Regions from separate parts of the Pantoea anthophila genome, predicted to be linked through region 1. Evidence: predicted binding sites of a transcription regulator. Region 1 holds the regulator's gene; each other region holds the start of a gene.

Evidence for each region. The regulator PhoB, encoded in region 1, activates phosphate uptake and scavenging genes when phosphate is short. The targets are predictions, from matches to a motif close to CTGTCATAAAACTGNCNNAT.
Region 2: the regulator PhoB is predicted to act here: its motif matches at 6,893-6,912, upstream of pitA (inorganic phosphate transporter PitA).
Region 3: the regulator PhoB is predicted to act here: its motif matches at 5,033-5,052, upstream of pstS (phosphate ABC transporter substrate-binding protein PstS).

The regions. Positions count from the first base shown of each region.
Region 1 is NZ_CP110473.1:3,009,047-3,019,490, reverse strand. It holds gene qhpR (AraC-like transcriptional regulator QhpR) at 1-271, shown strand, start outside; gene OJ965_RS16665 (cell envelope integrity TolA C-terminal domain-containing protein) at 268-657, opposite strand; partial or broken gene OJ965_RS16660 (GNA1162 family protein) at 858-971, shown strand; gene OJ965_RS16655 (AAA family ATPase) at 966-4,640, opposite strand; gene sbcD (exonuclease subunit SbcD) at 4,637-5,833, opposite strand; gene phoB (phosphate response regulator transcription factor PhoB) at 6,031-6,720, shown strand; gene phoR (phosphate regulon sensor histidine kinase PhoR) at 6,735-8,048, shown strand; gene OJ965_RS16635 (PstS family phosphate ABC transporter substrate-binding protein) at 8,068-8,988, shown strand; gene OJ965_RS16630 (cobalamin-independent methionine synthase II family protein) at 9,153-10,259, shown strand.
Region 2 is NZ_CP110473.1:288,885-299,328, reverse strand. It holds gene OJ965_RS03930 (helix-turn-helix domain-containing protein) at 1-149, shown strand, start outside; gene OJ965_RS03925 (epoxyqueuosine reductase QueH) at 150-806, opposite strand; gene OJ965_RS03920 (sugar porter family MFS transporter) at 1,068-2,456, shown strand; gene OJ965_RS03915 (SDR family oxidoreductase) at 2,472-3,149, opposite strand; gene OJ965_RS03910 (hypothetical protein) at 3,333-4,160, opposite strand; gene OJ965_RS03905 (hypothetical protein) at 4,162-4,359, opposite strand; gene OJ965_RS03900 (aldo/keto reductase) at 4,653-5,639, shown strand; gene OJ965_RS03895 (BaiN/RdsA family NAD(P)/FAD-dependent oxidoreductase) at 5,647-6,831, opposite strand; gene pitA (inorganic phosphate transporter PitA) at 7,075-8,577, shown strand; gene uspB (universal stress protein UspB) at 8,613-8,948, opposite strand; gene uspA (universal stress protein UspA) at 9,362-9,799, shown strand; gene OJ965_RS03875 (hypothetical protein) at 10,105-10,347, shown strand.
Region 3 is NZ_CP110473.1:41,251-51,694, reverse strand. It holds gene atpD (F0F1 ATP synthase subunit beta) at 1-1,035, shown strand, start outside; gene OJ965_RS02775 (F0F1 ATP synthase subunit epsilon) at 1,060-1,479, shown strand; gene glmU (bifunctional UDP-N-acetylglucosamine diphosphorylase/glucosamine-1-phosphate N-acetyltransferase GlmU) at 1,640-3,010, shown strand; gene glmS (glutamine--fructose-6-phosphate transaminase (isomerizing)) at 3,164-4,993, shown strand; gene pstS (phosphate ABC transporter substrate-binding protein PstS) at 5,158-6,201, shown strand; gene pstC (phosphate ABC transporter permease PstC) at 6,289-7,251, shown strand; gene pstA (phosphate ABC transporter permease PstA) at 7,248-8,138, shown strand; gene pstB (phosphate ABC transporter ATP-binding protein PstB) at 8,183-8,956, shown strand; gene phoU (phosphate signaling complex protein PhoU) at 8,974-9,708, shown strand; gene OJ965_RS02735 (MFS transporter) at 9,815-10,444, shown strand, end outside.

The DNA of each region.
Region 1 (10,444 bases):
GGAGCCGGTGCTGGAAGAGGTGGCGGATAAGCTGGGGCTGTCGAGCTGGTCACTGCAGCGGCGGCTGCGCGAAGAGGGCAGCAGCTTCACCGCGCTGGTGGATCAGGTGCGCTGCGAAATGGCGACACACTACCTGCAACAGAAGCAGCTGCCGATTTCAGAAATGGCGCTGCTGCTGGGCTACTCGGAAGTCAGTGCTTTTTCGCGCGCGTTCCGTCGCTGGTTCGGTATCAGTCCGCGTCAGTGGCGTCAGGAGGGACTGGCCAGCTAACCGCGCGGCGCAAAGCCGAACCACGCGGGTTGTCCAGGCTCCGGCGGTGGCGGAAGGCCGCGGGTCTGCGCCACCAGCTGCCATGCGCGCAGGCAGAGCGCTTCATCACCCTGGGTCTGGGTCACCGCATAACGTTCACTCCGTTGCCACTCCATCCGTACCAGACATTGCTGGCCCGCATAACGGGCTGCATCCCGGAAGTCCCGGTTCAGCACCGGCTGCATTTGATGCGTCCAGTGACAGGATTTGCTGTCAGGATCTTTCTCCGGCTGACAGAGGTTTGCCACGCTATCCCGTTGCTTTATAACAGCTTGCTGGCAGGCGCTGAGCGAGATGGCAACAATCACACCCGGCAATATCCGCCTTATTACATTAATCAAATTCATTTAACTGGCCCATCTCCCCTTAAAGATCTTCCGGTCTGCTGCCGACAGTCTACAGACCGGCCTGCTGAATGCTATGGCATTCCTCCGACTGTCAGCAGAACCAGAATTTACCGCCCCGGTGCGGACGATCTCTCTTTCACGTTTTGGATGAGAAAGGCAGAACACAGGCCTTTGCGGCACTCTTCCGGTTGACGGCGGGCAGTGCCTTCCATGCCAGCAAACCCGCCTCGATTCTGGTGCTGCCTGCGGATAACGGCTCGCCGGATGTCAGCGCCGCGCATCGCTTAACCTCCCGGCTGACGCGCCCGTTATCCCTGGGGCAGCTCCAGCTGGCTGTATCCCAGCCCGTTCATCTTGCGCACTTTAATCTGCACCGGGATACGCTCCTTCATCGCCTCAACGTGGCTGATCACCCCGATGGTTTTGCCGCTGGCGTTGAGCGCATCCAGGGCATCCAGCGCGGTGTCGAGCGTCTGGGCATCCAGCGTGCCGAATCCTTCATCCAGAAACAGCGATTCGATGCGCGTTTTGTGGCTCACCAGATCGGATAACGCCAGGGCCAGCGCCAGACTGACCAGGAAGCTCTCCCCGCCCGACAGGGTGCGGGTATCGCGCGCGGCGTCAGCCTGCCAGGTGTCAACCACATCCAGCTCCAGCTGATCCTGCGCCCGCCGCTGCAGCAGATAGCGGCCGTGTAGCCGGTCGAGCTGACGGTTAGCGAGCGCGACCAGATGATCCAGCGTCAGGCCCTGGGCGAAACGCCGGAATTTATCGCCGCTGGCGGAGCCGATCAGGTCGTTGAGCAGGCTCCACTGCGCCAGCGCCACCCCATCCTGTTCTATCTGTGTCATCAGACTCTGCTGCCGGGCACGCAGGCTGGCGTCGCTGTGCAGCTGCTGCTGAATCTGACCCTGCTGGCTGGCGTTGTCGCGCAGCGCCAGCCGTAACTGCTCCAGCTGCTGCGCCAGCGCTTCCGCAGATTCCGGCATCGCGTCGGGCTTTGCCTGCTGATGGGCGCTGAGCCGCTGACGCAGATCCGCCCGTCGCGCCTGCTGCTGCTGGTACTGCTGATCGAGCTGCTGCAGCTGCTGGCGCAGTTGCAGCGCACTCTGCTCATCCAGCAGCGCCGCGCGCAGGCTGGCTTCATCGGCAAATCCGGCGCGCGCCAGTGACTGCTGCAGTGTGCTTTCCGCCTCTGCCAGTTTGCTGCTGAGAGTCTGACGCTGATTTTCCAGCCCCGCCAGCTCACCCTGCAGGCGACTGACCTCGGCCTGCGCCTGTTGCAGGGCGGTGAGCTGCTGTGCCAGCTGTTCATCGGCGTGCTGAACGCGGGCCTGCAGCTGCTGACGGGCGAGGGTGACCTCGCGATCGCCAAACAGCGCCAGACGCTGCTGACGCATTTCGCTGAGCTGCGCCTGGCTCTGCTGCTGCTGCTGCTGACGAGTCGTGAGCTGCTGCTGTTCCTGTTCAGCCTGCTGCTGCAGGGCAGTGAGCTGGGTTTCCCCTTTCAACAGCTGTGGCTGCAGGTTAGCAAGCAACTGCTCACTCTCCTGCCAGCGCTGCCAGCGCCGCTGTTGCTCCGCCAGCCACGCAGCGCGATCGGCGGCAGCGGGCAGGGCAAGATGGTGTGCGCTGAACTGCTGCTCCAGACGGCTCTGCAACTGCTCCCAGGCCTGCTGTTCCTGCTGCTGACGCTGTTGCAGCACATCCAGCGCCTGTAGCAGGCTGGTCAGCGACTGCTGCGCCAGCTGTTCGGCCTGCTGCTGCTGCTGCCAGGCCTGTAGCTGCTGAAGATGGTGATCTTTCGCAGCCTGAAGGGCCTGGCTTGCGGCTTCCTGAGCCTGTCGCTGCTGCTCAAGCTGACTTTCACGGTCGCTTTGCTGCTGCTGCCACGTGGCTAAGGCCTCGCGATCGGCAAGCGGGAAAGTAAGTGCCAGCTCACCGCTCAGAATCTGCCATTGCTGCTCAAGCTGCTCAAGCTGTTGCTGCATCCCGGCGATTTCCTCGCGCAGCGTCTGCTGCTGTACCGCAGACTGCTTCAGCTGTTCGTTTTTTGCCGTGCCCGCTTCGCGCAGTGCCTCGGTTTTTTGTTGCAGCGCAGCCCGGCGCTGCTGGTTAGCACTGACTTCCAGTGTGCTGTAGGCTCCGACGGCGGGATGGGTGCAGGAGCCGCACAGCGGGCAGGGCTGATCGGCGGTGAGCCGGGCGCGGTAGTCGCTGAGATCGACAATCTGCTGCTCCAGCGCGCAGATTTTTTCCACATCGTCCAGCTGCTGTTTTTCGCGTTTCCACGTCTCACGCAGCGTCTGCAATTCCGCTTCACTCTGCTGATGCGCTTTTTCCAGCGCGTGTAGCCTTTGCTGGCGCTGGTCCAGCTGCTGGTGCAGCGGCTGCCACTGCGTTGAGAGCAGCAGCAGTTGCTGACGCGCCGGACGGCTGCTCTGCAACTGGCTTAACGCCTGACGCAGTGCGGCAGGCGGATGCTGCTCCTGAAGCGAAGTTAGTGCTTGCTCCGCCTGCGACAGCGCCTGGCGGGCCTGTTGCTCCGCCTGCTGGCGCGGCAGTGCCTGTCGGGCCTGCTGCTGCTGTTCCGCCTGCTGGGTGGCGATCTGCTGCTGCTGCTGATTGCGCTGTTGCGTCAGTCCCGCCAGCGTCGCCTCACGCTGTGCCAGCAGGGCAAAATTCTCCTGCCACAGCGGCAGCGAAGCCCCCCAGTGCGCCAGATCGGTCAACTCCGCACGTAACTGATGCTGTTCAGCCATCGCCTGCTTCAGGCGGGTCACCTGACGGGTCTGCTCCGCCAGGGTAGCCTGAGTCTGATCAAGATGCTGTTGCTGACGGGCGTTTTCCTGCTGCTGCTCCTCATTGTGCTGCTGCAGGGCGCTGATGCGCTGATCCAGCGGCAACACCTGTTCCGTCAGCAGGGTCTCCTGCTGCTGCTGTTCCTGCTGTGCCTGCTGGCGGGCAAGCTGGGTGGCCGCATAGCGCTGCTGATGCTGCTGATGCTGGCTCTGCGCCTGCTGCTGCTGATCCGTCAGCTGCTGACAGCGATGCGAGACCTGCTGCTGCTCGGTACGCAGGGCGTCGCGCTGCTGCAGCGCGCCCCGCAGTTTTTCAGCCGGTTCACTGCGTGCCAGCCGCTGGCGATCTGGCTCAGCGGCCTGTAAGGCCGCGCTGGCCTGCTGCACCGCCGCCTCGGCCTGCTCACTCTCCCGCTGCAGCTGCTGCGCCTGTTGCTGCCACTGCTGTTGCTGCTGCGCCTGCTGATAGTGGCTGCTGAGCTGCTCTTCCGCCTGGGTCAGCCCGGTCAGCTGCTGTTGCAGCGCCTCGCGCGCCTCGCTCTCCAGCAGGGTCATCGCGCCCGCCTGGCTGCGCAGCAGGTCCAGCTGGGTTTTCGCCTCTTTGTGGCGCTCATAAATGGCGGCTGAGATCAGGCCGTAGATTTCGGTGCCGGTCAGCTCTTCGAGAAGTTCGGCGCGTTCACTGGCTCTGGCATTGAGAAACGCGGCGAACTGGCCCTGAGAGAGCATCATCGAGCGGGTAAAGCGTTCAAAATCGAGCCCGGAGAGGGTTTCCGTCAGCTTCAGCTTGTCACCCACCTTATCGGCCACGATGGTGTTGTCGGCGCAGCGTGCCAGCTCAACGCGCGGGGCCTGCAGCTTGCCGTCGGCGGCACCGCGCGCGCGGTTCTGACTCCAGAAGGCGCGCCAGGCTTCACCCTTAATCTCAAACTCCACCTCAGCCAGACATTCCGCGCAGTCGCGGGTCATCAGCGGGTTCTGGCTCTGGGAGATCGCGCCCAGGCGCGGCGTCTGGTGGTAGAGCGCCAGGCAGATGGCATCCAGCAGGGTGGTTTTCCCGGCACCGGTGGCACCGGTAATGGCGAACAGGCCGTTGCTGGCAAAAGGTTCGGCGCGGAAATCGATAAACCATTCACCGCGCAGGGCATTCAGATTTTTAAAACGTAGCGTAAGGATCTTCATTGGGTCTCTTCCATGGCGGCCAGCGTCTGACGAAACAGGGTGGTCATCTGATCGATCTGCTCCGCCTCTAAGCCCTCATCCAGCGCCAGCCGGCGGGCGAAGACCTCTTCCACCTTCAGCTCGCTCAGGGTTTCATTATCAAGCCGCGCCAGGCTCTGCTGCCGCTGTTCACGGCTGCGGCGCAACAGCAGCACCTCGACGGGCAGCGTGGCGGTCAGCGTTTCCACCTGCCGTTGCAGATCGCTGAGGTACTCCTGGGTCGTCACTTCGATATCGAGCCAGATCAGTTTCTCCGGCTGCTGCCCGCTGAAGGCGTTTAACTGTTCAGCGATCTGCGCCAGCGATCCTTTCAGCGCCTGCATCGGCTGAGTCTGCGGCACCACCAGCGGGGTGACCGCCTGCAGGCCGCTGGCCGTCAGCTCCAGCAGGAAGACGCTTTTTTCACTGCTCAGCTCATCAAAACTCAGTGGGATCGGTGAGCCGCTGTAGCGGATATGCTCGCTGCCGGCGACGCGCTGCGCGCGATGAATATGGCCCAGCGCAATATAGTCGGCGGCGGGAAAGGCACTGGCCGGGAAGGCGTCCAGCGTGCCGATATAGATGTCACGCACCGAATCGCTCTGGCTGACGCCGACGGTGGTGAGGTGACCGGTGGCGATCACCGGCAGCGCATGGCCCAGTGCCTGTGCTGCGGCGAAACGCTGCTGATAGTGGTGAGCGATCGCCTCCAGCAGCGAGGTCTGTTTGTCACGTCCCGACTGACCCGCCCGGCTGCGCAGGATGTCGCGCGGCCGCAGGTAGGGAATCGCACAGAGCAGCGCCCCTGGTTCACCCTGACGGGTGTTGAGCAGCAGCACATCATCGTCCTGCGGGGTGGCGATCACCCGGGTATTGAGACAGGCGAGCAGCTCGCGCGACTCATTCAGCGTCGCCACGGAGTCGTGGTTGCCCGCCAGCACAATCAGCTGACAGCCGCTGGGCTGCAGCGCCACCACAAAACGGTTGAACATTTCGCGCGCGTAGCTGGGCGGCGTGCCGGTATCAAACAGATCGCCCGCAATTATCAGCGCATCCACCTGATGCTGTTCAATCTGGATCAACAGCCAGTCGAGAAACGCCTGATGTTCGGCCGCCCGGCTTTTGTTGTAGAAGAACTGCCCCAGATGCCAGTCCGCAGTGTGAATAATGCGCATGATGAGTCCCTGCCGTTGTGATTCGCCCGGCGATTATACTGGCTCTGCGGCCAAAGCAAAAAAGAGTCGCTGCACTGTCATAATTGATTACCTATGTGGTTACAGGCAGGTTATGTTTTTCATAAAAGTGTCACAAATCTGACGCATAATGGCGCCGCGAATCTCAGTGACAGCCGTCATAATCAGCAGGAGAAATAATGGCTAAGCGCATTTTGGTTGTGGAGGATGAAGCCCCCATCCGTGAAATGTTGTGTTTTGTTCTGGAGCAGAACGACTATCAGCCAATCGAGGCGGAAGATTATGACAGCGCCGTGGCCAGGCTGATCGAACCCTGGCCCGATCTGATTCTGCTGGACTGGATGTTACCGGGCGGCAGCGGTATTCAGTTTATCAAACACCTGAAGCGTGAGGCGATGACGCGCGACATTCCGGTCATGATGCTGACCGCCCGTGGCGAGGAGGAAGATCGGGTGCGCGGGCTGGAAGTGGGCGCGGATGACTACATTACCAAGCCTTTTTCCCCTAAAGAGCTGATGGCGCGCATTAAAGCGGTGATGCGCCGTATTTCACCAATGGCGGTGGAAGAGGTGATCGAGATGCAGGGGCTGAGTCTGGACCCCTCGTCGCATCGCGTGATGTCCGAAACCACGCCACTGGAGATGGGCCCGACCGAATATAAGCTGCTGCACTTCTTTATGACGCACCCGGAGCGCGTTTACAGCCGCGAACAGCTGCTGAACCACGTCTGGGGCACCAATGTGTATGTGGAAGATCGCACCGTTGATGTCCACATCCGCCGTTTACGTAAAGCGCTGGAGATCTCCGGCCACGATCGCATGGTACAAACCGTTCGCGGAACAGGGTATCGTTTCTCTGCCCGCTACTGAACGGAGCCTTTACCGTGCTGGAACGCCTCTCCTGGAAGAGATTACTGACAGAACTGCTGCTGGCCTGTCTGCCCGCGCTGCTGCCTGGCCTGCTGTTTGGCGGGCTGGCCTGGTGGCTGCTGCTGAGCGTGCTGCTGGTGCTGCTGTGGCATTTTCATAATCTGATGCGGCTGTCACACTGGCTGTGGCTCGACCGCACCATGACGCCCCCTGCCGGGCGTGCCAGCTGGGAGCCGCTCTTCTATGGGCTTTACCAGATGCAGCTGCGCAACCGGCGGCGGCGGCGCGAACTGGGCAATCTGATCAAGCGTTTCCGCAGCGGTGCCGAATCGCTGCCGGATGCGGTGATCCTCACCACCGAAGAGGGCACCATTTTCTGGTGCAACGGACTGGCGCAGCAGCACCTTGGCCTGCGCTGGCCGGAAGACAATGGCCAGAACATTCTCAACCTGCTGCGTTACCCCGAATTCTCCCGCTATCTTCGCCAGCGCGATTTTGATAAACCCCTGACGCTGGTGCTGAACAATAAACTGCACATGGAATTTCGCGTCATGCCCTACAGTGAAGGGCAGTGGCTGCTGGTGGCGCGCGATGTGACGCAGATGCATCAGCTGGAAGGGGCGCGCCGCAACTTCTTTGCCAATGTCAGTCATGAGCTGCGCACCCCGCTCACGGTGCTGCAGGGCTATCTGGAGATGATGAACGACTCAGTGATGAGCGAACCTTCGCGCAGCAAAGCGCTGCACACCATGTCGGAGCAGACGCGCCGCATGGACAGCCTGGTTAAGCAACTGCTGACGCTGTCGCGCATCGAAGCGGCCCCGGCGATCGACCTGAAAGAGAAGGTCGATGTGCCGGTGATGCTGAAACTGCTGCAGCATGAAGCCGCGACGCTGAGCGGCGGCCGCCACGACATCCATTTCCACACCGATCCCCATCTGAAAGTGTTCGGCAACGATGAACAGCTGCGCAGCGCCATCTCCAATCTGGTTTACAACGCGGTGAACCACACGCCAGAGGGCACGCGGATCGATATCAGCTGGCTGCGCGGCAAACAGGGCGCGATTTTCCGGGTCTGTGACAACGGGCCGGGGATCGCGCCGGAACACATCCCGCGGCTGACCGAGCGCTTCTACCGGGTTGACAAGGCGCGCTCACGCGCCACCGGTGGCAGCGGACTGGGGCTGGCGATTGTGAAACATGCCCTGAGCCACCACAACGCGCGGCTCGATATCACCAGCGTGCCGCATAAGGAGACCTGCTTTACCTTTACGCTGCCGGCAAGGTTGATTGTCAGCAGCGTGATGCAGGAGAATGCCGTTCATTAACCGCTGCCGGAACTCTGCCATGCGCCTGCTTCTTCTCTTCCTCATTACGCTGCTGCCGGGTCTGGCGCTGGCTCAGCCCGGCACGCTCGCCGGCAATCTCAGCAGTGTCGGATCTGATACGCTGGGCTATCTGATGACCCTCTGGAGCGAGGATTTCAGCCGTCAGGCTCCGGGCGTTAACGTGCAGGTGCAGGCCTCCGGCTCCTCTACGGCCCCGACCGCGCTGGCGGCGGGGGCGGCGCAACTCGGCCCGATGAGCCGCCCGATGCAGGCGGATGAACGCCAGGCGTTTGAAGCGCGCTACGGCTACCCGCCGCTGGCGGTGCCGGTGGCCATGGATGCGCTGGTCGTCGTGGTCAACCAGCGCAATCCGCTGCAACAGATTGCGCCCTCGCAGCTTGATGCCCTCTTTTCTGTGACCCGCCTGTGCGGTGCACACAGCGTGCCGCAGTTCTGGGGCGATCTTGGCTTAACGGGCGCTGAGTGGCGTAAACGGCCGATTCAGCGCTATGGCCGCAATTCCGCCTCCGGCACCTGGGGTTTCTTCAAGCAGCAGGCGCTCTGCAAGGGCGATTTTCGCCGCGACGTAGCGGAGTTTCCCGGCTCGGCTGCGGTGGTGCAGGCGGTAGCCGGGAACCCGCGCAGCATTGGCTACGCCAGTTTTGGCTTTCATCTCAGCGGCGTCAAAATGCTGGCGGTGATGAACGATCAGGGGCAGGCGATTGCCCCGGATGCGGAGGCTATCCGCAGTGGCCGCTATCCCTGGGCGCGTCCGCTCTATCTCTATGTCAATAAAGCGCCCGGTAAACCGCTGCCGCCGCTGGTGGCCGCGTTTCTGCAGCAGGTGCTTTCCGCGCAGGGACAGCGTCGGGTCAGTGAGGCGGGCTACCTGCCGCTCTCAGACGCGCAGATGGCGCAGGCGCGTTCAGCCCTGCAGTAATCCTCTAAGTTGAATTTTTTTCATCATCGCTGAATTTTCTTCAGTTGCAGACTGAAGCCACTCATGTCACTCTGCATTCAGACATATAGCCGTCCAGACGGCTATTTATATCAGAATGTAATTATTTCCTGCCGCAATGATTGGCAGGAGAGACAGGAGTGATCATGCAAAGAGAAACCGCCCCGTTCCGTGCCGATACTGTCGGCAGCTTCCTCCGTCCCGCCGCGATTAAGCAGGCGCGCGAACAGTTTGCGGCCGGCGAGATTGATGCGGCAGCGCTGCGTCAGGTGGAAGATGAGGCCATCCGTGATGTGGTGGCTAAGCAGCGTGAGAACGGCCTGAAAGTCGTGACTGACGGCGAGTTTCGTCGCGGCTGGTGGCACTTCGATTTCTTCTACGGCCTGGACGGCGTCGAGAGCTATGAAGCGGAGCAGGGCATTCAGTTCAATGGCGTGCAGACCAAAGCGCACGGTGTGAAAGTGGTGAGCAAGCTCGGCTTTCCGGCCGATCATCCGATGCTGGACCATTTCCGCTTCCTGCAGAGCATTGCCGGTGATGCGGTGCCGAAGATGACCATTCCCAGCCCCAGCGTGCTGCACTTCCGTGGCGGTCGCAAAGTGATCGACGCGGAGGTCTATCCCGATCTGGCGGACTATTTCGACGATCTGGCGCAGACCTACAAACAGGCGATTCAGGCGTTTTACGCGGCGGGCTGTCGCTATCTGCAGCTGGATGACACCGTCTGGGCTTACCTCTGCTCGGAAGATCAGAAGCGGGATATCCGGGCGCGTGGTGACGATCCGGCGCAGCTGGCGCAGACCTATGCCCGGGTGCTGAACAAAGCGCTGGAGGATAAACCGGCCGATCTGACCGTGGGTCTGCATGTCTGTCGCGGTAATTTCCGCTCAACCTGGATCTCAGAGGGCGGTTACGGACCGGTCGCTGAGATCCTGTTCGGCAGCGTCAACGTAGATGCTTTCTTCCTGGAGTATGACAATGCCCGTTCCGGCGGCTTCGAGCCCCTGCGCTTCATCAAGCCCGGTCATCAGCAGGTGGTGCTGGGGCTGATCACCACGAAAGTGGGAGAGCTGGAAGATCCGGCGCAGGTAAAATCCCGGCTGGAAGAGGCGGCGCAGTTTGTGAGTCTGGAGCAGATCTGCCTCAGTCCGCAGTGCGGCTTTGCGTCGACCGAAGAGGGCAACAGCCTCAGCGAAGCCGAGCAGTGGCAGAAGATTCGACTGGTTGTCGATATCGCGAAACAGGTCTGGTAAGGCTGTAACGTTGTGCAGACAGGCGCGTAAAACGCGCCTTTTGTGTATCTGCCGGTGCGTTTATGCGGATATTTCCCACCGTCTGTCTGTTTTTTAGGCACATCATCTTGTGTGCCTGTGCCAAAAATCAACGCTATCCTCTGTCATTTGAAAAAATGGCGGGATAAGCTTCTGGTTTTCCGATC
Region 2 (10,444 bases), 1.2 Mb from region 1:
CGCTGGCAGACGCGCAGAATCCCTGTGCCCTGTGCGGCTACGCGCGGCCCGACGCGGACACTCAGCCGCGCTGTGCCGTCACGGTGCGCCCTGTCAGGCGCCCGGCACGCGGTTATGCGCAGGCCGACACTTTCCGCGATGCCGGTTAATCACTCATCCGGCTGATAATACTGCACACCAATCTGAATCCGCTCACGTCCCTGAGCAACGCGATGACGATTGGTGTCGCGCAGTGAATAGACACAGCCGCAATATTCCTGCTGATAGAAACTTTCGCGCTTGCTGATTTCGATCATGCGCGCCGACCCGCCACCTTTACGCCAGTTAAATTCCCAGTAGAGCAGATCGGGATAAGCGGCCGCTGCACGGACACCGCAGCTGTTGATCTGCTTCATATCTTTCCAGCGTGAAATCCCCAGACAGCTGGTCATAACGGGAAAGCCGTTTTCATGCGCATAGAGCGCGGTTCGCTCAAAGCGCATATCAAAGCACATGGTGCAGCGTTCACCGCGCTCCGGCGACCACTCCAGACCGCGCGCCCGCTCAAACCAGTTATCCCGGTCGTAGTCAGCATCCACAAACGGCACGCCAAATTTTTCAGCAAAACGAATATTCTCCTCTTTGCGCAGCTCATACTCTTTGAGCGGATGAATATTCGGGTTGTAGAAATAGATCGTGTAATCAATGCCGGATGCCAGCATCGCTTCCATCACTTCACCCGAACAGGGGGCGCAGCAGGAGTGCAGCAGGACTTTATTGTGACCGCCCGGCAGAGGCAGCGGCTGACGCTGGAAAGGTTCAGACATAAACACCTTCAATCAATAGCAGGAAAGCGGCAGTGTAATGCCGCCGGTGATGAGTTGCAAAATCTGGACGGCTTTGTGTAATCGTGCCCCTGCCCCTGTTTTGCCTTCGTCGTCACCCCATTGATATCTCATGCTTTATTTTGCGGCTCTGTCTGACTGAGCGGTAACAGTGGTCGGAAGTGTGATCGGCAACACACTGACGTCGACTATGTTTACATAACATTAACAATGTTGACACTGGACTACCGCAAGGAGACTCGCATGGGCGCGGCAAAAAAATCGGGAAGTACGCAGAACCGCTTTACCTGGTTCGTCTGTTTTATGGCTGCGCTGTCCGGCCTGCTGTTTGGCCTGGATATTGGCGTCATCGCCGGTGCCCTGCCGTTTCTGGCGAAGGATTTGCAGATCACCAACCATCAACAGGAGTGGGTGGTCAGTTCGATGATGTTTGGCGCGGCGCTGGGTGCGCTGGCGGCGGGCTGGATGTCATCAAAGCTGGGTCGCAAGAAAAGTATGCTGGCAGGCGCGACGCTGTTTGTGATTGGCTCGCTCTGGTCAGCCTTCTCACCGGATGTGACCTCGCTGGTCTGCGCGCGCGTGATTCTGGGACTGGCGGTAGGCATCGCCTCCTACACCGCGCCGCTCTATCTGGCCGAGATTGCGCCTGAGCGTATTCGCGGCTCAATGATCTCCATGTATCAGCTGATGCTGACCACCGGCATTGTGGTGGCCTATCTCTCCGACACGGCTTTCAGCTACAGCGGTAACTGGCGCGGCATGCTCGGGGTCATCGCGATTCCGGCGGTGATCCTGTTTATCGGCGTGCTGTTTCTGCCCAACAGCCCGCGCTGGCTGGCGGCACACGGTCGGTTTAATGAGGCGCAGCGGGTTCTGGACCGGCTGCGTAACAGCAGCGAGCAGGCTCGTGAGGAGCTGGAGGAGATCCGGGAAAGCCTGCAGGTGAAGCAGCGCGGCTGGTCACTGTTCCGCTCGAATGGCAATTTCCGCCGCGCGGTGTGGCTCGGCATGCTGCTGCAGGTGATGCAGCAGTTTACCGGCATGAACGTCGTGATGTATTACGCCCCTAAAATCTTCAACATCGCCGGGTTCTCCAGCACCAGTGAGCAGATGTGGGGCACGGTGATTGTCGGGCTGGTCAACATGCTGGCGACGCTGATTGCCATCTTCTTTGTGGATCGCTGGGGCCGCAAACCCATGCTTACCACCAGCTTTCTGGTGATGGCCGTGGGGATGGGGGTGCTGGGCACGCTGCTGCACATCGGCGTTGAGACCGACTTCCGCAAATATTTTGCGGTGGCGATGCTGCTGATGTTTATCGTGGGCTTTGCGATGGCAGCCGGTCCGGTTGTCTGGCTGCTCTGTTCCGAGATCCAGCCGCTGAAAGGGCGTGACTTCGGGATTACCGCCTCCACGACCACCAACTGGGTCGGCAATATGATTGTAGGGGCAACCTTCCTCACCCTGCTCGATCAGCTGGGGAATGCCAACACCTTCTGGTTCTACGGCGCGCTGAATCTGGTGTTTATCGTGCTGACGATGATGCTGGTGCCGGAGACCAAACATGTGACGCTGGAGCACATCGAACGCAATCTGATGAAAGGCAAAGCGCTGCGTGATATCGGGGCGTAACCGCCCCGACGCAGCTTACCACTGCAATGACTGGCCGGCGTAATCGACGTAGTGATGTCCTCCACGACCGCGCCAGTGGGTCAGCTGCCGGACGATACCTTCCGCGCTCTCTTCTGCCGTCAGGGGCGCGCTTTCGCCACCCATGTCGGTTTTTACCCAGCCGGGATGCAGCGTCAGCAGCGTTCCGCCCTGCGCGTCCACAGCAGCGGTCAGGGTGCGGCTTAACATGTTCAGTGCCGCTTTGCTGGCAGCATAAATCGGCATCTGCGCATCCGGGTTTTCATTCAGGCTGCCGAGCTGGGAGGAGGTCAGTGCCAGCACACCACTCGGCTTCAGCAGTGGCAGTAATATTTCTGCGCTGCGTACCGGCGCGATGGCATTGGTCAGGAAGAGCTGCGCCAGTTCCTGATCGTCACTCTGCGACAGGGTCTGGTGCGACGGCCCGGAAATGCCGGCATTAATCAGAATGGCATCGAACCCCTCACCGGTGAGCTGGCCAGCCAGCTCTTCCACCGCTGACGCCTGGGTCATATCCAGCGCGTGCCAGCGGATTTCGGGCCGGTTGCCCTGCGCCGGGATGCCGCTGCGATGGGTGGCCGTGACCTGCCAGCCCTGCCCGGCGAACGCCTGCGCCACCGCCAGGCCGATACCGCGTGAGGCGCCGATAATCAGTACCTTATTTTGCTGAGCCATATTCACTCCTCGTTAGTGGTTTCATCACAAGCTTAACGGCAAATCGGCGCAGAGCGCGGCCCGCCGTGCTTTTTCGCCGGGCCACCGCACGTCAGGTAACTTTTCGCTGCTCGCAGAGGGGGTGAAGGCAGGTTTCAGGCGCCTGATGAGCGCGCCTGATGAAGGGATAGGAGCGGGTTTTGATTATCCCTGCGTGTCCCGGCTTTTATCATCCGGACTGTCGCCGTTCTCGTTCCCCTGGCTCTTCTCCACTTCCTGGGGATGGCCCATTGAGAGCGCCGTGGCGCTGGCCGGATCGAACAGTGACAGGCTTTCAATCTGGTCAACCATGATCACCTTACGAAACGACATCGCATCTTTCGGTGTCGAGTCGAGCGTAATGCCATGCTCAGCATACCATTTGCTGTAGTTGTGCTCCACCGCCAGCTTCAGCGTCTTGCTGTCGCGATAGCCGCTCAGCATCGGAATCAGCACAATGTTTTTGGTGCTCTCATATTCGAACGTGGAGGCGTGAACCATGCCGATGTAGATGCGGCGGGACTTCAGCGTGATCCACGCCAGTTCACCCTCTTCCATGCACTGAAACAGCAGTTGCTCCACGCCGTTAGATCGGGAGAGCCGCTGATAGAGATCTTTACGGCCTGAAACGTTCAGCCGTGCGCTGCCCGCCCAGTTGGAGCGGTAGAGACAGAGCAGGATCGCGAAGGCCAGCATAATGACGACCGGAGCCTGGATGCCGAGAAAGCTCCAGTTCATGAACTCCACCTGCCACTTCAGATGGGCGCCCGGTATGACCTGAACAGCATTTGCCAGCGCGGAGATGCCCAGCAGCAGCAGCCAGACAAGGCCGGTGGCAAAGACCCCCTGCAGGACAAAAATACAGCCATACAGCGCGACCAGGAAATAGACGTCCCAGCCTGATGAGCGGCGGATTTTAAAACGGCTGTTGAGATCGCGGCTGGTGTACCAGTAACCACTCACCATCAGGACCATGAATATTGCGGTACCCACCTCAGACTCCCTTTAACGCGTTCACATGGCGGGAAAAATCTTCGTGGACTTCCTCGCTCAGCGTGTTGACCGAGATATTGCCGTTCTCATCAATGATGATGCGTTCACCTTCGGCAATCGAGTCGTTGATATCCTGGCGGGTCATGATCTGCAGAAATTTCTCGGGACTGGCAAAGACCGACTTAATAAACCTGAACATAGCGATCCACTTGTGAGTCAAAAAAAGAAGTATGTGACTGAATCCACACTCTCGCCCAATTAATTTCAGGGGAAATTTCTTAAAATCAGCTAATTAGCGAAGCGGTAAGGCGTTGTTTCCGGCGATTTTTTCCTGAAAACCTCAACGTTACCAGCGGCCTGGCGTTGCAGACGCCTCCTTCTCTGTTGGATTGAGCTGCGGGGACGCGGCGCGCTCTCCCGGCCAGGAAAGACTAAGCTCAAGGGTCATCCGCGTACTCTTACCCTGTCTGAAACGCATCGAGGAAAGTTTGCATGAAACTACGAACACTGGGCCGTACCGGTCAGCGCGTCTCTGAAATTGGCTTTGGCGCCTGGGCTATCGGCGGAACCTGGGGAGAGGTCAGCCTGGAGGATGCCAGAGCCGCACTGCATGCCGCGCTGGATGCGGGCGTTACCTTTATCGATACCGCCGACGTCTATGGCGATGGCCGCTCCGAAAAAATCATTGCCGAGGTGCTGAAACAGCGCGGCGGCGAACGCCCTTTCGTGGCTACCAAACTGGGGCGGCGCCTCTCTCCCCATGTGGCTGAAGGCTACAATGCGAAAAACCTCAACGATTTCATTGACCGCTCGCGGGATAATCTGCAAACCGACACGCTGGATCTGGTCCAGCTGCACTGCCCGCCAACCGAGGTCTATTACAGCCCGGAGGTGTTTGCGGTGATGGATGAGATGGTGGCCGCCGGAAAAATCCGTCACTACGGCGTATCCGTTGAGAAAGTCGAAGAGGGTCTGAAGGCGCTGGAGTTTCCCAACGTCGCGTCCATTCAGCTGATTTACAACATTTTCCGCCAGCGTCCGGCTGAACGGCTTATGCGTGAGGCGAAAAGCCGAGATGTGGCTATCATCGCCCGTGTGCCGCTGGCATCAGGCCTGCTGACCGGCAAAATGCACGCCGACAGCGTGTTTGCCGCTGACGATCACCGCACCTTTAACCGTCATGGCGAAGCGTTTGATAAAGGAGAGACCTTTTCCGGCGTGCCTTATGAGGTGGCGCTGGAGGCGGTTGAGGAGATTCGCCGCTTTGTTCCGGGCGACATCACGATGGCCCTGTTCGCGCTGCGCTGGATCCTGATGAACGACGATGTCAGTGTGGTCATTCCCGGTGCGAAAAACCGCGAGCAGGCGGAAGCGAATGCGCGTGCCAGCGGCGTTGACGCGCTCTCTGCGGAAACGATGACGGCGCTGAAGCAGCTCTATCAGGAGAAGATCGCGCCCCACGTGCATCAGCGCTGGTAAACGGGCGTTACAACGCCTGGGCGCAGGCCCAGGCGGAACTCCAGGCCCACTGGAAGTTATATCCCCCCAGCCAGCCGGTCACGTCCGCCACTTCACCAATAAAGTAGAGTCCCGGCACCGCGCGCGCCTCCATGGTTTTTGAGGAGAGCTGCGTGGTGTCCACGCCGCCCAGCGTCACTTCGGCGGTGCGATACCCCTCGGTGCCGTTTGGCTGGATGCGCCAGGCGTGCAGGGTCTGCGCCAGTTCCGTTTGCTGTCGGCTGTTGAGCTGCTTCAGCGTGACATCCGGCACCACGTTCAGCGCCTGCAGCACTTCCACCAGCCGTTTCGGCAGGATTTTGGCCAGACTGTTTTTCAGGCTGAGGTTAGGATGGGCGTCGCGCTGCGCCGTCAGAAACGGTGCCAGCGGGGTGGCGGGCGACAGATCGACCGTCACGAACTCACCCGGCTGCCAGTAGCTGGAGATCTGCAACACCGCCGGGCCGGATAGCCCGCGATGGGTGAAGAGCATCGCCTCTTTAAAGCGGGTACCATCTTCGGCATCGATGGTGGTGTCCAGCGCGACGCCAGAGAGCGTCTGCAACTGCTCCAGCAACGGTTTATGCAGGGTAAAGGGCACCAGTGCGGCCCGCGTCGGGAAGACGCTCAGCCCGAACTGCTCCGCAATTTTGTAGCCAAACGGCGAGGCACCCAGACCCGGCATCGACAGGCCGCCGCTGGCGATCACCAGCTTTTCAGCCTGCACCGTGCTGCCGTTGAGTTGCAGCGAATAACCGCGCTCATCGCGCGTGACGCTGAGCACTTCACTGCGCAGCCGCAGAGTGACATTGCCCCTGTCACACTCGGCCATCAGCAGATCGACAATCTGCTGCGCAGAGTCGTCGCAGAAGAGCTGGCCCAGGGTTTTCTCGTGCCAGGCGATGCCGTGGCGATTAACCAGATCGATGAAATCCCACTGGGTATATCTGGCCAGTGCCGACTTGCAGAAGTGGGGATTGTGCGACAGATAAGCCGCCGGTTCCGTGTAGAGATTGGTGAAGTTGCAGCGCCCGCCGCCAGACATCAGAATTTTGCGGCCCGGCTTCTTGCCATTATCCAGCAGTAATACGCGGCGTCCCCGCTGTCCGGCCTGGGCGGCACAGAACAGGCCTGCGGCCCCGGCACCAATGATGATAACGTCAAACTGTTCCACTGCAGCTCACTCATATAACAGGAAAGGCGCAGATTGTAGTGATCTGCTCACTGAGACGCCAGCGTCAAAAAATTGCCGTAAATGTGTCATAATGTATCTGCTTAATATCTAACCCTTTTTCGCTGACTTACGCGTCAGGCTTACAACGAAAGGTCAAATTAGGGCTATATTTTCCTTTCCCATACAGCACGTTGTCGCGGATAATGCGCCGCGTTCATGTCCTCCAAAAATGGCGTAACGTTTATGCTACATCTGTTTGCTGGTCTAGACCTCAGTACGAGTCTGTTATTGGTTCTTGCCCTGCTGTTTGTATTGTTTTACGAAGCGATCAACGGTTTCCACGACACGGCCAACGCGGTTGCGACGGTCATCTATACCCGTGCCATGCGTGCCCAGCTTGCTGTGGTCATGGCAGGCGTATTCAACTTCCTTGGCGTGCTGCTCGGTGGATTGAGTGTCGCTTACGCTATTGTTCATATGCTTCCCACCGACCTGCTGTTAAATGTGGGATCGGCACACGGTCTCGCCATGGTGTTTTCTATGCTGCTGGCGGCGATTATCTGGAACCTCGGCACCTGGTATCTCGGTCTGCCGGCCTCCAGCTCCCATACGCTGATTGGCGCCATTATCGGTATCGGTCTGACCAACGCCCTGATGAGCGGCACCTCGGTCGTTGATGCCCTCAACATCCCGAAAGTGCTGAATATCTTCCTTTCTCTGATCCTGTCGCCGATCATCGGCCTGGTGATTGCGGGTGGCTTAATCTTTATTCTGCGCCGCTACTGGAGCAGCACCAAAAAGCGTGCGCGTATTCATATGACGCCTGCTGACCGTGAGAAGATCGACGGCAAGAAGAAGCCGCCGTTCTGGACCCGTATTGCCCTGATTGTATCGGCAATCGGCGTCAGCTACTCGCACGGGGCAAACGACGGCCAGAAAGGCATTGGTCTGATCATGCTGGTCCTGATTGGTGTGGCTCCGGCGGGATTCGTGGTCAACATGAATGCCTCCGGTTACGACATCACGCGCACCCGCGATGCGGTCAATCACCTGGAGCAATATTATCAGCAGCATAGCGCCTCGCTGACGCATATCATCCAGATGGCACCGCCAAAGCTGCCGACACCGGAAGAAGTGCCGGCCACCAGCCCGCAGGAGTTCCACTGTGACAGCGCCCGCGCGCTGCAGGCGGTTCAGCGTGCTCAGGGGCTGCTGAATAACCTGCAGAGCTACGATCAGCTGACGGTTGAACAGCGCGGTCAGATGCGTCGTCTGCTGCTCTGCATCTCCGACACTGCCGACAAGGCGGCGAAACTGCCGGAGACCACGCCCGATGACAAACGCTTCCTTGGTAAGCTGAAAAGCGACCTGCTCGGCACCATCGAGTATGCGCCGATCTGGATCATCATGGCTGTGGCGCTGGCGCTGGGCACCGGCACCATGATTGGCTGGCGTCGTGTCGCCACCACCATTGGTGAAAAAATCGGTAAAAAAGGCATGACCTATGCGCAGGGCATGTCGGCTCAGGTGACGGCCGCGCTGTCGATTGGCGTCGCCAGCTACACCGGTATGCCGGTTTCGACCACGCACATCCTCTCCTCATCCGTTGCCGGTACCATGCTGGTTGACGGTGGCGGATTGCAGAGCCGGACCATCAAGAACATCGCGATGGCGTGGGTCTTCACCCTGCCGGTCTGTATTGTGCTGTCAGGTTCGCTCTACTGGATTGCGTTAAAACTGGTGTAATGCCAGCTAAAAAGGGCGGCTCCGGTCGCCCTTTTTTAATGCCAGATCGCCAGCGCCACCAGGCTGATAATGACCAGTCCGCACAGCGCGCTGGTCAGAATAAACTGCCCACGCACCCGCTCGCAGCGCCGGATAAACTCATCGTCATGATGGTCGAGATAGCGCTTAGCCCAGATATAGGTTACCAGCCTCACCTGCTTGCTCGGCTGACCGTGAGAGGTAAAAAAGCCCGCGCCGTCGACATACTGATAGAGCAGTGGATCGCACCCCCGTAATACCGCCAGCAGTGCGCGCAGAGATGAAAAATAGCGCGCCATATTCACGATGCATACCACACAAAGCGCCCAGAAAAGCGCAACCGTGCTGATCATATTCTCCCCCTCCCGACTGGCGGCGCAGTCGCTGACCCAGCGATAAATCCCTGAGCAAACCTGCCGTCATCACCAGCCACTGAATCACCGGACTGCGAAAGTTTTCGACCCCCTGAGCGGTTGCGAATCGGACCGCCTTTTTTCAGTGTAGGAGAAATCTTTACGTTTTTTCCAACGATGATTTTCGTTCAGCGCGAGTAAATCCGGCACAGCCTTGATCTTATTCACAAGCCAGACGGCAACCACAGCATTTACGGTGAGAGAAGACTATACTCAGGGCATAACTACATCACCTGCAACGCAGGCAGACACTTTGGTGGCGCTCATCGCCCGCTCGCGCAAGGGATTTCGCTCAGCTGTGACGCGGCAGGAACACCGGATGCCATCCTTAATCTCGCGAAAGGAGTTTTATCATGGCTTATAAACATATCCTGATTGCAGTAGACCTTTCCCCCGAAAGTCAGTTACTGGTGGATAAGGCCGTTTCGCTGGCTCGCCCGTACGATGCCCGCATTTCCCTGATTCACGTCGACGTGAACTACTCCGACCTTTACACCGGTCTGATCGACGTTAACCTGGGGGATATGCAGAAGCGTATCTCGGAAGAGACGCACACCGCCCTGAAAGGATTATCAGAGGCGGCCGGTTATCCGATCAGTGAAACCCTGAGCGGCAGCGGCGACCTGGGTCAGGTTCTGGTCGATGCCATTAAGAAGTATGACGTTGACCTGGTGGTCTGCGGTCATCATCAGGATTTCTGGAGCAAGCTGATGTCTTCGGCCCGTCAGCTGATTAACACGGTGCATATCGATATGCTGATTGTGCCGCTGCGCGATGCCGACGACGAATAAATCCTTTTCTGAAAGCCGGCGTCAGCCGGCTTTTCTCTGTCGTCTCTTTCAGGTTCGGCCCGGCCCCCGCATTTATCCGCTTCATTTCGCTTATCTGAACATCATATTAAAACCGGCGTTACATTAATGAATCGTTGATTCGCTAATGCGAATCGTTTTATTTCGCGCAGTGCGCTGTTTATCACAATTTTACTATGGGCAACCTTTTTCCCATTCGCTATCTTTCGCCTGCTCTCCGATCTGTTTACATCAGAGAGAGCAGGAAAAAGATAAGCTGATCTATTTAATCAATAAGGACATTAACAATGAGAGAAATTAACGAGAAAGAAATTGCGGCGGTAAGCGGTGCTGGCCTGCCTGAATTTCTGGGTGACGTGAACAGCGCACTGACGGACGTTTCGGGCTTACTGGACAGCACCCTGACGTCGCTGAAGGAAAGCACCACATTCGGAGAGCGACTGAGTCTGACCTTCAGAGCCCTCGGCCTGAATGTGGCCAAAAGCTTTCTGACCGCCTTTTCCGGCTTCCTGACGACAATATCGGCCTGATTTATTTACCCTGTTTGTACGATTGCGCAAACAGGAGAGGCTGAAGCATGCCTGAAACGTTATCAGGCATGCTCTTTAAGCAAAAACAGAAAACGAA
Region 3 (10,444 bases), 940 kb from region 1:
TATGAAGATCAGTCTAACTCGCAGGAACTGCTGGAAACCGGCATCAAGGTTATCGACCTGATGTGTCCGTTTGCGAAAGGCGGTAAAGTCGGTCTGTTCGGTGGTGCGGGTGTGGGTAAAACCGTCAACATGATGGAACTGATCCGTAACATCGCGGCTGAGCATTCAGGTTACTCGGTGTTTGCCGGTGTGGGTGAGCGTACTCGTGAGGGTAACGACTTCTACCACGAAATGACCGACTCTAACGTTATCGATAAAGTTGCGCTGGTCTATGGCCAGATGAACGAGCCGCCGGGTAACCGTCTGCGCGTCGCACTGACCGGTCTGACCATGGCGGAAAAATTCCGTGATGAAGGCCGCGATGTTCTGCTGTTCATCGATAACATCTACCGTTATACCCTGGCCGGTACAGAAGTTTCTGCACTGCTGGGTCGTATGCCATCTGCGGTAGGTTACCAGCCAACGCTGGCAGAAGAGATGGGTGTGTTGCAGGAGCGTATTACCTCCACCAAGACCGGTTCAATCACCTCCGTACAGGCCGTTTACGTTCCTGCGGATGACCTGACTGACCCGTCACCAGCGACCACCTTCGCGCACCTGGACTCAACCGTTACGCTGAGCCGTCAGATTGCCTCTCTGGGTATCTACCCGGCCGTTGACCCGCTGGATTCTACCAGCCGTCAGCTGGATCCGCTGGTTGTGGGTCAGGAGCACTATGATGTTGCACGTGGCGTTCAGTCACTGCTGCAGCGTTATCAGGAGCTGAAAGACATCATCGCCATCCTCGGTATGGATGAGCTGTCTGAAGAAGACAAACTGCTGGTGGCACGTGCGCGTAAGATTCAGCGCTTCCTGTCTCAGCCGTTCTTCGTTGCGGAAGTATTCACCGGTTCACCGGGTAAATACGTTTCCCTGAAAGACACTATCCGTGGCTTTAAAGGCATCATGGAAGGTGAGTTTGACCACCTGCCAGAGCAGGCCTTCTACATGGTTGGTGCCATCGAAGAAGCCGTGGAAAAAGCGAAGAAACTGTAATAACGGTTTCCCGGGAGGAAGATTATGGCTATGACTTATCACCTGGATGTGGTCAGCGCAGAGGAGCAGTTGTTCTCTGGTCTGGTACAGAAAATTCAGGTGTCAGGTAGCGAAGGTGAACTGGGGATTTTCCCTGGCCATGCGCCGCTGCTGACTGCCATTAAGCCTGGAATGATCCGTATCGTGAAACAGCACGGCGAAGAGGAGTATATCTACCTCTCTGGCGGCGTGCTGGAAGTGCAACCGGGCAGCAGCACCGTTCTGGCCGATACCGCGATTCGCGGTACCGATCTGGATGAAGCGCGTGCTCTGGAAGCAAAACGCAAAGCAGAAGAGCACATGAACAGCAGCCACGGCGACGTGGACTATGCTCAGGCCTCTGCCGAGCTGGCGAAAGCCATTGCTAAACTGCGCGTGATCGAACTGACCAAAAAAGCGATGTAATCCAGCTTTATGCGTCACGAAATGCCAGCCCTCGGGCTGGCATTTTTTTTGTCTGCTATGGCAAATCGGCCTCTTCGCCTAATTTCGGCCTGAGAAAAATGTAGTAATCTCCCCCCTAAACCGTTTTACTTTCACCCGTAAAAATTCACTCAGGATAGTTATGTCTAACAGTGCGATGAGTGTGGTGATCCTTGCTGCTGGCAAGGGCACCCGTATGTATTCCGATCTGCCGAAAGTTCTGCATACGCTGGCAGGCAAACCAATGGTTCAGCATGTCATTGACGCCGCCAAAGGGCTGGGCGCACAGCACATCCATCTGGTTTATGGTCACGGCGGCGACCGCCTGAAAGCAACCCTCACTGATAGTGCACTCAACTGGGTGCTGCAGGCTGAACAGCTTGGCACCGGCCACGCGATGCAGCAGGCTGCGCCTGCGTTTGCCGATGATGAAGAGATCATGATGCTGTATGGTGACGTGCCGCTGATCTCCCAGGAGACCCTGAAGCGGCTGCGCGAAGCCAGACCGCAGGGCGGTATCGGGTTACTCACCGTGGTGCTGGACGACCCCACCGGATACGGGCGCATTGTGCGTGAGAACGGCACCATCACCGGCATCATCGAACAGAAAGATGCCAGCCCGGCACAGCTTGCCATTACCGAAATCAACACCGGTATCCTGATTGCCAACGGCGGCGATTTAAAACGCTGGCTGGCGCAGCTCACCAACAATAATGCGCAGGGCGAATATTACATCACCGACATTATTGCGCTGGCGCATCAGGAAGGGCGGACGATCAATGCCGTTCATCCGGCGCGTATCAGTGAAACCGACGGGGTGAACAACCGGCTGCAGCTGGCGACCTTAGAACGCACTTATCAGGCGGAACAGGCGGAAAAACTGCTGCTGGCGGGCGTGATGCTCCGCGATCCGGCCCGTTTTGACCTGCGCGGAACGCTGACGCATGGGCGGGATGTGGAGATCGACACCAACGTCATTATTGAAGGTCAGGTGACGCTGGGCGCACGCGTGAAAATCGGTGCGGGCTGCATCATCAGAAACAGCGTGATTGGCGACGATTGCGAAATCAGCCCCTATAGCGTGATCGAGGATGCCACCCTCGCGACCGCCGTTACCGTCGGGCCGTTTGCCCGTCTGCGTCCCGGCAGCGATCTGGCGCACGCCGCCCACGTGGGTAACTTCGTCGAAATGAAAAAAGCGCGTCTGGGCAGAGGATCGAAAGCGGGTCACCTCTCCTATCTCGGCGATGCGGAGATCGGCGACAACGTAAATATCGGTGCAGGCACCATCACCTGTAACTATGACGGCGCGAACAAATCGAAGACCGTGATTGGCGATGACGTCTTTGTCGGCTCAGATACCCAGCTGGTGGCCCCGGTCAGCGTGGCAGCAGGCACCACTATCGCGGCAGGCACCACCATCATGAAGGATGTGACCGAAGCCGGGCTGGTCTACAACCGCAAAGAGCAGAATCACAAAGCGGACTGGCAGCGTCCGGTGAAGAAAAAATAAATTTTTAACGGCCCGCTTTATGCGGGCCGGTACAGTGCAGTGCCAAAACTATAATCCCCACTCTCTACAAGGCTCGGGGAACCGGCAAAGCCGGATATCAGGTCGCATGACAACGAAAGTGGCGAAAAGCCATGTAGTCAGGAAAACATCATTATGTGTGGAATTGTTGGTGCAGTAGCACAGCGCGATATCGCAGAGATTCTGCTGGAAGGTCTGCGTCGTCTTGAATATCGCGGATATGATTCGGCCGGTCTGGCCGTGGTCGATCGTCAGGGGCACGTTACGCGCCTGCGGCGTTTAGGGAAGGTGCAGAAACTGGCGGAAGCTGCTGAACAGCAGCCGCTGATTGGGGGCACCGGCATCGCGCACACGCGCTGGGCAACCCATGGCGAGCCGTCGGAAGCGAATGCGCATCCGCACGTCTCAGAACATATCATCATCGTGCACAACGGCATTATCGAAAACCATGAGCCGCTGCGCGCGGAGCTGATCGAACGCGGCTACGTTTTCGTTTCTGAAACCGACACGGAAGTGGTGGCTCATCTGGTTCACTGGGAGCAGAAGCAGGGTGGATCGCTGCGTGACGTGGTGCTGCGCGTGATCCCGCAGCTGCGCGGTGCCTATGGCATGGTCATCATGGACAGCCGCGATCCTTCACGGCTGGTGGCGGCCCGTTCCGGCAGCCCGCTGGTCATCGGTCGCGGCGTGGGTGAAAACTTTATCGCCTCCGATCAGCTGGCGCTGCTGCCGGTCACCCGTCGCTTCATCTATCTGGAAGAGGGCGATATCGCCGAGATCAGCCGCCGCGACGTGACGGTAATCGATCGTGAAGGCAACAGCGTGACGCGCGCCGAGATTGAGTCGAACCTGCAATATGATGCCGGTGACAAAGGCATTTACCGTCACTACATGCAGAAAGAGATCTATGAACAGCCGATGGCGCTGAAAAGTACCCTGAGCGGTCGCTTCAGCCAGGGGCAGGTGGATCTCAGCGAGCTGGGTGAGGGTGCCGAGGCGCTGCTGAGCCAGGTCGAGCATATCCAGATTATCGCCTGCGGCACCTCCTATAACTCTGGCATGGTGTCACGCTACTGGTTTGAGTCGCTGGCCAACATCCCCTGTGATGTTGAGATCGCCTCGGAGTTCCGCTACCGCAAGTCAGCGGTGCGCAAAAACAGCCTGCTGATCACCCTGTCGCAGTCGGGCGAGACCGCCGACACCCTGGCGGCGCTGCGCCTCTCGAAAGAGCTGGGCTACCTGGGATCGCTGGCGGTCTGCAACGTGGCCGGTTCGTCGCTGGTGCGCGAGTCGGACCTGGCGCTGATGACCAAAGCGGGCACGGAAATCGGCGTCGCGTCGACCAAGGCGTTCACCACGCAGCTCGCCGTCCTGCTGATGCTGGTGGCGAAACTGGGCCGTCTGAAAGGGATGTCCGCCGACACCGAGCATGAGATCGTGCACGCGCTGCAGGCGCTTCCCAGCCGGATTGAGCAGATGCTTGCGCAGGATAAGCTGATTGAGAATCTGGCCGAAGGCTTCTCTGACAAGCATCACGCGCTGTTCCTGGGACGTGGCGATCAGTATCCGATCGCTATGGAAGGGGCGCTGAAGCTCAAAGAGATCTCCTACATCCATGCGGAAGCTTACGCCGCTGGCGAACTGAAGCATGGCCCGCTGGCGCTGATTGATGCCGATATGCCGGTCATCGTTGTGGCACCCAACAACGAACTGCTGGAGAAGCTCAAATCCAACATCGAAGAAGTGCGCGCCCGTGGCGGCCTGCTCTATGTCTTTGCCGACCAGGATGCCGGCTTCAGCGACAGTGATGGGATGAAGATTATCCCGCTGCCGCATGTCGAAGAGGTGATTGCGCCGATCTTCTACACCGTGCCGTTGCAGTTACTCTCCTATCACGTCGCCCTGATCAAAGGCACCGACGTCGACCAGCCCCGTAACCTGGCCAAATCGGTTACCGTGGAATAATCAGGTGGGCCCCGAGTGGGCCCACTTCATTTTTGCGTACTGTCATATAACTGTCATATTTCGTACATTTCACTGTCATCAAACTGTCCTATTTTCCCTCCTGCAGCAATCACTGACTCTTACTAAAACGGCCCCGAGCCTGACTTTTCTCCCCTGGAGGGAACATGACACTGATGCGTAGCACCGTAGCCCGAATTCTTGCCACCACCTTCGCCGTCAGCGCGGTATCTGCTTTTGCGGCCACCGATCTCACGGGCGCTGGCGGGACATTCCCGGCACCGGTTTATGCCAAGTGGGCAGCAGAATATCAGCAAGCCACCGGTAGCAAAATTAACTACCAGGGCATCGGTTCATCCGGTGGTGTCAAACAGATCATCGCCAAAACCGTGGATTTCGGTGCGTCCGATGCGCCTATGAAAGAGGAAGATCTGCAGAAAAATGGCCTGTTCCAGTTCCCGACCGTCATCGGTGGCGTGGTACTGGCGGTTAACCTGCCAGGCATCAAGTCAGGCCAGCTGACGCTGGATGGCAAAACCGTCGGTGATATCTACCTCGGCACCATTAAAAAGTGGAACGACCCGGCAATTGCCAAGCTTAACCCGGGCGTAAAACTGCCAGAGACCAACATCAACGTGGTGCGTCGCGCTGATGGTTCAGGCACCTCGTTCGTCTTCACCAGCTATCTGGCGAAGGTGAACCCGGAGTGGAACAGCAAAATCGGTAAAGGGAACACCGTTAACTGGCCGGTCGGTCTGGGCGGGAAAGGCAACGACGGTGTCGCCGCCTTTGTTCAGCGTCTGCCGGGTTCAATCGGCTACGTGGAATATGCCTACGCCAAACAGAATAACCTGACCTACACCAAACTGATGGATGCCGATGGCAAAGCGGTCGCGCCAAACGAAACCAGCTTCAGCAATGCTGCGAAAGGCGCTGACTGGAGCAAATCGTTTGCCCAGGATCTGACCTTCCAGAAGGGTGCAGATGCTTGGCCTATCTCCTCCACCACCTTCATTCTGATCTACAAAGATCAGGCGAATGCGGCCAAAGGCGCTGAAGTGCTGAAGTTCTTCGACTGGGCTTACAAAAGCGGCGGCAAAACGGCTAACGCGCTGGATTATGCGGCGCTGCCTGCGAGCGTAACCGAACAGATCCGTGCCGCATGGAAAGCCAACATCAAAGACAGTTCTGGTAAAGCGCTTTATCAGTAATTGAACGACCCTGACCGGACGGTAGTCCGGTCAGACCCAGCGGGCGGCGTCATGCCGCCCCGATAACCTCTGAAGACTGAGACTTCTATGGCTGCAACGAAGCCGGCTTTCAAAGCCCCAGGCAAACAGGGTGACAAAATTTTCGGTGCACTGGTCCGGCTGGCTGCGCTGATTGTCCTGTTACTGATGGGCGGCATTATCGTCTCCCTGATCATCTCCTCGTGGCCCAGCATCCAGAAGTTTGGTTTCGCCTTTTTGTGGACCAAAACCTGGGATGCGCCCAATGAAGAATTTGGTGCTCTGGTACCGATCTACGGCACGCTGGTGACCTCCCTTATCGCGCTGATTATCGCCGTGCCGGTCAGTTTTGGTATCGCGCTGTTCCTGACTGAACTCGCACCCGGCTGGCTGCGTCGTCCGCTGGGCACCGCTATTGAACTGCTGGCGGCGATTCCGAGCATCGTTTATGGCATGTGGGGCCTGTTTGTTTTCGCCCCGCTGTTTGCCGAATATTTTCAGACGCCGGTCAACGACGTCATGTCAGGCATTCCGATTGTCGGCGCGCTCTTCTCCGGCCCCGCTTTCGGTATCGGTATTCTCGCGGCGGGGGTGATTCTGGCCATCATGATCATCCCTTACATCGCCTCCGTGATGCGCGACGTCTTTGAGCAGACGCCGGTCATGATGAAAGAGTCCGCCTACGGCATCGGCTGCACCACCTGGGAAGTGATCTGGCGCATCGTCCTGCCGTTTACCAAAAACGGCGTGATTGGCGGCATCATGCTGGGACTGGGACGTGCACTGGGTGAGACCATGGCGGTCACCTTTATTATCGGCAACACCTACCAGCTCGACAGCCCGTCGCTGTTTATGCCGGGTAACAGCATTACCTCGGCGCTGGCCAACGAGTTTGCGGAGGCGGAGTCGGGCGTGCATGTTGCCGCGCTGATGGAGCTGGGGCTGATCCTGTTTGTGATTACCTTTATCGTTCTGGCGATTTCCAAGCTGATGATTATGCGCCTGGCGAAAAGTGAAGGAGCGCGCTCATGACCACGATTGAAATCCAGGCGCGTGCCGAACTGGACGCTTCACGCCGTAAAATGCAGTCCTGGCGCAGCACCAAAAATAAGATCGCGCTGACGCTGTCGCTGCTGACCATGGCGTTTGGCCTGTTCTGGCTGGTGTGGATCCTCTTCACCACGGTTTCCCGCGGCGTGGATGGCCTCTCCTGGTCCCTGTTTACCGAATCGACCCCGCCACCGAACACCGCGGGCGGCGGGCTGGCGAATGCCCTGGCCGGGAGTGGATTACTGATTTTCTGGTCGACCTTCTTTGGTACGCCGCTGGGGATTCTGGCCGGGATCTATCTGGCGGAATATGGGCGCAAGTCGGCCCTGTCAGAGGTGATCCGCTTCATTAACGACATTCTGCTGTCGGCACCGTCGATTGTGGTCGGCCTGTTCGTCTACACCCTTGTGGTGTCGCAGATGCAGCACTTCTCCGGCTGGGCCGGGGTGATAGCGCTGGCGCTGCTGCAGGTGCCGATTGTGATTCGTACCACCGAAAACATGCTGCGTCTGGTGCCAGACAGCATGCGTGAAGCGGCTTACGCCCTGGGCACGCCGAAGTGGAAGATGATCTCGGCCATCACCCTGAAGGCGTCCGTCTCCGGCATCATCACCGGCGTGCTGCTGGCCATCGCCCGCATCGCCGGGGAAACGGCTCCGCTGCTGTTTACCGCGCTCTCGAATCAGTTCTGGAGCACGGACATGATGCAGCCGCTGGCCAACCTGCCGGTCACCATCTTTAAGTTCGCCATGAGCCCGTTCGCCGAATGGCAGAGCCTGGCCTGGGCGGGCGTGCTGATTATTACCCTGTGCGTGCTGCTGCTGAACATTGTCGCGCGGGTGATTTTCGCCAAAGGCAAACACGGTTAACTTCCGGCGCGGCCCGCTGCGGCGCCGTATAAGAGAGATGAATGATGAGTATCGCGACGGCATCAGCCGATAAAATTCAGGTCCGTAATCTGAACTTCTATTACGGTAAGTTTCATGCGCTGAAGAACATCAACCTGGATATCGCTAAGAATCAGGTGACGGCATTTATCGGGCCATCGGGCTGCGGTAAATCGACCCTGCTGCGTACCTTTAACAAAATGTACTCCCTCTATCCTGAGCAGCGGGCCGAAGGGGACATTCTGCTGGATGGCGAAAATATTCTGACGGCCCAGCAGGATATTGCGCTGCTGCGCGCCCGGGTCGGCATGGTCTTTCAGAAGCCGACCCCGTTCCCGATGTCGATCTATGACAACATCGCCTTTGGCGTGCGCCTGTTTGAAAAGCTGTCACGTGCCGATATGGATGAGCGCGTGCAGTGGGCGCTGACCAAAGCGGCACTGTGGAATGAAACCAAAGACAAGCTGCATCAGAGCGGTTACAGTCTCTCCGGCGGTCAGCAGCAGCGTCTCTGCATTGCGCGCGGCATCGCGATTCGCCCGGAAGTGTTACTGCTCGATGAGCCCTGCTCGGCGCTGGACCCGATCTCGACGGGGCGTATCGAGGAGCTGATCACCGAGCTGAAGCAGGACTACACCGTGGTGATCGTGACGCACAACATGCAGCAGGCGGCACGTTGCTCTGACCATACGGCCTTTATGTATCTGGGCGAGCTGATTGAGTTCAGCGACACCGACACGCTGTTTACCAAACCGACGCAGAAGCAGACTGAAGACTACATTACCGGCCGCTACGGCTGATCTGACAGGAGATCGACATGGATAATCTGAATCTGAACAAACACATCTCCGGTCAGTTCAATGCCGAGCTGGAGCATATCCGCACTCAGGTGATGATCATGGGCGGGATGGTCGAGCAGCAGCTGACCGACGCGATTACCGCGATGCACAACCTGGACGGCGAGCTGGCGCAGCGGGTGATCGACGGTGACCAGAAGGTCAACATGATGGAGGTGGAGATTGATGAAGCCTGCGTGCGCATCATCGCCAAACGTCAGCCAACCGCAATCGATCTGCGGCTGGTGATGGCGATCATCAAAACCATCTCTGAGCTGGAGCGCATTGGCGATGTGGCAGAGAAGATCAGCCGCACGGCGCTGGAGAAGTTTGGTCAGCAGCACCTGCCGCTGCTGGTCAGCCTGGAGTCGCTGGGCCGCCACACCGTACAGATGCTGCATGATGTGCTGGACGCCTTTGCCCGCATGGATCTCAATGAGGCGATCACTATCTACCGTGAAGATAAAAAGGTGGATAAAGAGTATGAGGGCATTGTGCGTCAGCTGATGACCTACATGATGGAAGATCCCCGCACCATTCCCAGCGTGCTGACGGCGCTGTTCTGCGCCCGTGCGATTGAGCGCATCGGCGATCGCTGCCAGAACATCTGCGAAATCATCTTCTATTTCGTTAAAGGTCAGGATTTCCGCCACGTTGGCGGTGACCGTCTCGACGAACTGCTGTCGGGTGATGACGGCAGCAATCGCCCTTCCTGATCCCGCTTACCCTGCGCCTGCCCGGCGCAGGGATAAGCCTTTTCAATTGGTCACACCCTGAACACTCTTTATAATTGCGGCACTTTTCTCTCTGAGGTGCGCAAAGATGTCCCCTTCTCCCCAATCGAAGCCAGGCGTCACGCCCGGCAAAGCGATGCTGGCTGCGGTCAGTGGTTATGCCATGGATGGATTCGACCTGCTGATACTCGGCTTTATGCTGCCGGCTATCTCCGTTTCGCTGGCGCTCAACCCCTCACAGGCGGGATCGCTGGTGACCTGGACGCTGATTGGCGCGGTAATCGGTGGCATCGTGTTTGGTCATCTCAGCGACCGTTTTGGCCGCATCCGTATGCTCACCGTCACGATTCTGGTCTTTTCTGTCTTCACCGGTCTGTGCGCGGTGGCGCAGGGCTACTGGGATCTGCTCGCCTGGCGCACGCTGGCGGGCGTCGGACTGGGCGGCGAGTTTGGTATCGGCATGGCGCTGATTGCCGAAGCCTGGCCGGTGGAGAAGCGCAATCGCGCGTCAGCGTGGGTCGGCATTGGCTGGCAGCTCGGCGTGCTGATGGCGGCCTTTATCACGCCGCCGCTGCTGACGCTCATCGGCTGGCGCGGCATGTTCCTGGTCGGGCTGCTGCCGGCGCTGGTCTCGTTTGCTATCCGCCGCGGCATGGGCGAGCCGGAAGCGTATCAGCGTCAGGTTAAGCAGGTGCCGTCGCTCTCTTTCCCGGCGCGC